2 regions of the Streptomyces sp. NPDC048411 genome follow, and region 1 is predicted to be linked to the other one. Evidence: riboswitches for the same ligand, from Rfam matches in the RefSeq annotation. Region 1 holds a riboswitch; the other holds the start of a gene.
The links. Region 1 has a riboswitch for glycine ahead of gcvP (aminomethyl-transferring glycine dehydrogenase). Riboswitches for the same ligand answer to the same signal wherever they lie in the genome.

Region 1 (2,193 bases):
AGGCGCCGGTCTCGACGTCCACCCCGGCCGCGCGCAGGCCCTCGGCCAGGATCGTGGCGTAGCGGTGGGTGCGCTGCGCGATCGTCCGCAAGCCGTCGGGGCCGTGGTAGACCGCGTACATCCCAGCCATCACGGCGAGCAGTACCTGCGCGGTGCAGATGTTGCTGGTGGCCTTCTCGCGACGGATGTGCTGCTCGCGGGTCTGCAGGGCGAGGCGGTAGGCCTTGTTTCCGTCCGCGTCGACGGAGACACCCACGAGGCGGCCGGGCAGGCTGCGGGCGAACTTCTCACGCACAGCCATGAAGCCGGCGTGCGGTCCACCGAAGCCCATCGGTACACCGAAGCGCTGCGTGGTGCCGACGGCGATGTCCGCGCCGAGGTCACCGGGCGAGGTCAGCAGGGTCAGGGCGAGCAGGTCGGCGGCGACGGTGACGATCGCGCCGAGCTCGTGGGCCTGCTCGATGACGGGCTTGATGTCACGGACGGCGCCGGAGGCACCCGGGTACTGGAGCAGCACGCCGAAGACACCGCGCCCGGCGATCTCTGCGGGGATGCCCTCGGCGAGATCGGCGACGACGACCTCGACACCGGTCGGCTCGGCGCGGGTCTCGATCACGGCGATGGTCTGGGGCAGGGTGTCGGAGTCGACCAGGAAGACTCCGTCCTTGACCTTGCCGACGCGTCGGGCGAGCGCCATGGCCTCGGCGGCGGCGGTGCCCTCGTCGAGCAGCGAGGCGCCGGAGGTGGGCAGCCCGGTCAGCTCGGCGACCATCGTCTGGAAGTTGAGCAGCGCCTCCAGGCGGCCCTGCGAGATCTCCGGCTGGTACGGCGTGTAGGCCGTGTACCAGGCGGGATTCTCCATGACGTTGCGGAGGATCACCGGCGGGGTGAACGTGCCGTAGTAGCCGAGCCCGATCATCGGGGCGAGCACCTGGTTGCGGTCGGCAAGGGTGCGGAGCTCGGCGAGGACCTCGGCCTCGGTACGGGCCGACGGCAGCTGCAGCGCCTCCGCACTCTTGATCACATCGGGCACTGCGGCCGCGGTGAGGTCGTCGAGCGAGCCGTAACCGACCTGGGCGAGCATCTTCGCCTGCGCCTCGGCATCGGGGCCGATGTGGCGCTGCTCGAAGGGGATGCCCTGCTCCAGCTGGGAGAGCGGAGTGCGACGGGGGGTCATGGTGGAGGCCTCCTGGTCTGTCACGACCTGCGAGGGGCACCACGGCGCGGGTGCCCGGACGGCCTCCCCCTCTGTCATCTCAACCTGAGAGCTTCACCGGTGCGCCCTGGGGCATACCGGCTTTCACCGTCGGTGAGGGAGGGATCCGTTCCGGCTGCTGCCGCCACGAAACCCGCCCTGCTTTCCAGAGTGACCTCGTCCGTGCGGTACGGGGGCCTGAGAGATTCCGGGGAGGATTTGCTCCTTCGGCGCCTGCCGGATGCGCTCCGGAAGGCTCTCCCGCACGGGGTCAGCAGCCATCACCAGCCTACCAGCGGGGCTCGCGACGGAATTCTCAAGTGGCCGATAGCCCGAATCTGCCCTTTCGTAGTGCCTGTGGAGTAGCCGCGACCAATGGGAGGGACCGTGCAGACCGACATCGATCCGCGCAGCCTGATCGGCCGCAAGGCATTCGACCGCAAGGGCACCAAGATCGGAACTGTGGACGAGGTGTATCTCGACGACGCGACCGGCATACCCGAGTGGGCAGCCGTGCGCACCGGACTGTTCAGCAGGGACGCCTTCGTTCCGCTTGAGCCCAGCGAATTCGTCGACGACGTGCTCCGGATCCCCTTCGACCGTGCGCTGATCAAGGACGCGCCCGACTTCGGCGTGGGCCGCCATCTCTCGCCGGAACAGGAGCTTCAGCTCTACCGGCACTACGGTCTGGACTCGCCGCCCGATGAGCCGGGCCCGGACCGGGACTTCGGCAGGCTGGCCGGCCAGGACGAGTAGTCCGCCGGATCACTCACCAGCGGAAGCGAATCGGCAGGCTGCAGCTCCGGATCGTCGACACGGAACGTCCGCACCCGTCCGGGCGGCGACCCGGGTTCCTCGAACCGCACGGTCACCCGGCCCACCCCACTGCCCTGCACCCAGCCGTGGCCGAAGGTGTCATGGCATACGTCGTGCCCGGCGGGCCAGCGCCGGGCCGCGAGCTGTTCGGCGGTCTCCTGCTCCTGCGCCCCGTCCGCCGG
Region 2 (2,193 bases), on a different contig from region 1:
CGAGCGTCGGCGACGGGGCGCCGGAGGTGACCTCGCCGACGACCTGGCCCTCGGCGACAACGGGGTAGCCGGCGCGCGGCACCCGGCGGCCCTCGGCGATCAGACCGACGAGCTTGCGCGGCGGGGCGGTCTCGGCGCGCTCGGCGGCGGCCTCCAGGGCCTTCCGGCCGACGAAGTCGCCCTCCTTCTCGAACTTCACGACCCGGCCGAGACCGGCGTCGAACGGGGTCAGCTCGGTGGTCAGCTCGTGCCCGTACAGCGGCATGCCCGCCTCCAGGCGCAGCGTGTCGCGGCAGGACAGACCGCACGGGATCAGGCCACGGGAGGCGCCCGCTGCCGTGAGGGCCTGCCAGAGCTGCTCTGCGTGCTCGGGGGCGACGAACAGCTCGAAGCCGTCCTCGCCGGTGTAACCGGTACGGGCGATGAGCGCGGGCACACCGGCGACGGTGCCGGGCAGGCCCGCGTAGTACTTCAGACCGTCCAGGTCGGCGTCGGTGACCGAGGCCAGGATGGCGGGGGACTCGGGGCCCTGGACGGCGAGCAGCGCGTACGCGTCGCGGTCGTCGCGCACCTCGGCGTCGAACCCGTCGGCGCGGGCAGTCAGCGCGTCCAGCACGATCTGGGCGTTCCCGGCGTTGGCGACGACCATGTACTCGGTCTCGCCCAGCCGGTAGACGATCAGGTCGTCCAGGATGCCGCCGTCCTCGGCACAGATCATCGTGTAGCGGGCGCGGCCGACGGCTACGGTGCCGATGTTGCCGACCAGCGCGAAGTTCAGGAACGCCGCGGCCTGCGGGCCGGTGACGGTGATCTCACCCATGTGCGACAGGTCGAAGAGACCCGCCTTCGTGCGCACCGCGTTGTGCTCGTCGCGCTCACTGGTGTAGCGCAGCGGCATGTCCCAGCCGGCGAAGTCGGTCATGGTCGCGCCCAGCGAGCGATGCAGGGCGTCGAGGGCGGTGAGGCGGGGGGCGTTGCTCATAGGTGTGGCTCCCAGGGCATGACGACGAGGACGATCCCCTCCCCATCTGTCATCGGAACCTGAGAGGTTCGCCGAGAGACCCCGGGGGGTTCGGCTTGCACCTTGGGTGGAGCCGCGGGGCGACTCGCTTTTCAGATCTGCCTCATCCACGCGGTACGGGGCCTGAGAGATTCAAGGGAGGATCTTGCTCCTTCGGCGCCCGGCACACACTGTGGCCGGAGCTCTCCCGCGCGGATTCAAGCGGCCTTTATGCAGTTGGCCGGGTCATCATCGCACGCATTCCGGAAGAGTGGGGCGTCGGTACCCGATGCACGGAACAAGTAGTGGGACGGTTGTCTCGCATTACCTTTTCTTTACACTTCTTGGGCAGACGTGGGTGACCCGACAGGGGGAGGGCGATGACGTTGCAGCGGTACGCGACGACCGCGGGGGTCGCGCACGGCGCGATGCCCGCGCAGCCGGGAGCACGCGCCCGGGAATTGCCCGGCACGCATGCACCCGTCGTGCGGGACCTGCGCGAGCGCGCCGGGCGCAGCCCGCGCGGGCTCCATTTCGCGACAGGCGATGTGGTGGTGGTCTCCGGGCTGCCCGGAGGCGGAAAGTCGACACTGATCCGGCGGGCTGTGGCCGTACGGGCCATCGACTCCCAGGACACCCGGGACCGCTGGGCGCAGCGGGTGCCCCGCTTACTCCCGTACGCCCTCTACCGCCCGCTGGTCCGCGTCGCCCATTACTGGGGACTCTGGCGGGCGCTGTGCTCCGGTGAGTCCGTCGTCGTCCACGACTGCGGGACCCAGGCATGGGTGCGGGGCTGGCTGGCCCGGCACGCCCGGCGCTGCGGCCGCACGCTGCATCTCGTGCTGCTCGACGTCACCTCCCAGGAGGCCAGGGAGGGCCAGCGCGAGCGTGGGCGCGGAGTCTCCGGATACGCCTTCGCCCGGCACCGCAGGGCCGTCGGCCGGCTGCTGCGGGACACCGAGGCGGGCGACCTGCCGCTCGGCTGCTCCTCGGCGGTGCTGCTGGACCGGGAGGCGGCCGGGATGCTGGCGTGCATCACGTTCGTCGACGCCCGAGGGGCGGGACTGCCCTGAGGGTCCTTCTTTTCGGATCAGGCCCCGCGCGCCCCGCATGATCCGCGCAGGAGAGGCGCCGGTAGCCGGTCGTCCGTCAGCGCGGAGGGGCGCGCCGGAGTTACTGTTCTGCGGCAAGGC

Region 2: it holds a riboswitch for glycine, as region 1 does, so the genes downstream of both, gcvT (glycine cleavage system aminomethyltransferase GcvT) here and gcvP (aminomethyl-transferring glycine dehydrogenase) in region 1, are expected to answer to the same signal.

The regions. Positions count from the first base shown of each region.
Region 1 covers NZ_JBEZKL010000035.1:52,333-54,525, forward strand. Annotated here, with positions in the region: gene gcvP (aminomethyl-transferring glycine dehydrogenase) at 1-1,177, opposite strand, end outside; glycine riboswitch at 1,372-1,469, opposite strand; gene AB0915_RS15395 (PRC-barrel domain-containing protein) at 1,571-1,951, shown strand; gene AB0915_RS15400 (DNA polymerase IV) at 1,876-2,193, opposite strand, start outside.
Region 2 covers NZ_JBEZKL010000006.1:886-3,078, reverse strand. Annotated here, with positions in the region: gene gcvT (glycine cleavage system aminomethyltransferase GcvT) at 1-982, opposite strand, end outside; glycine riboswitch at 1,124-1,221, opposite strand; gene AB0915_RS03855 (AAA family ATPase) at 1,381-2,073, shown strand.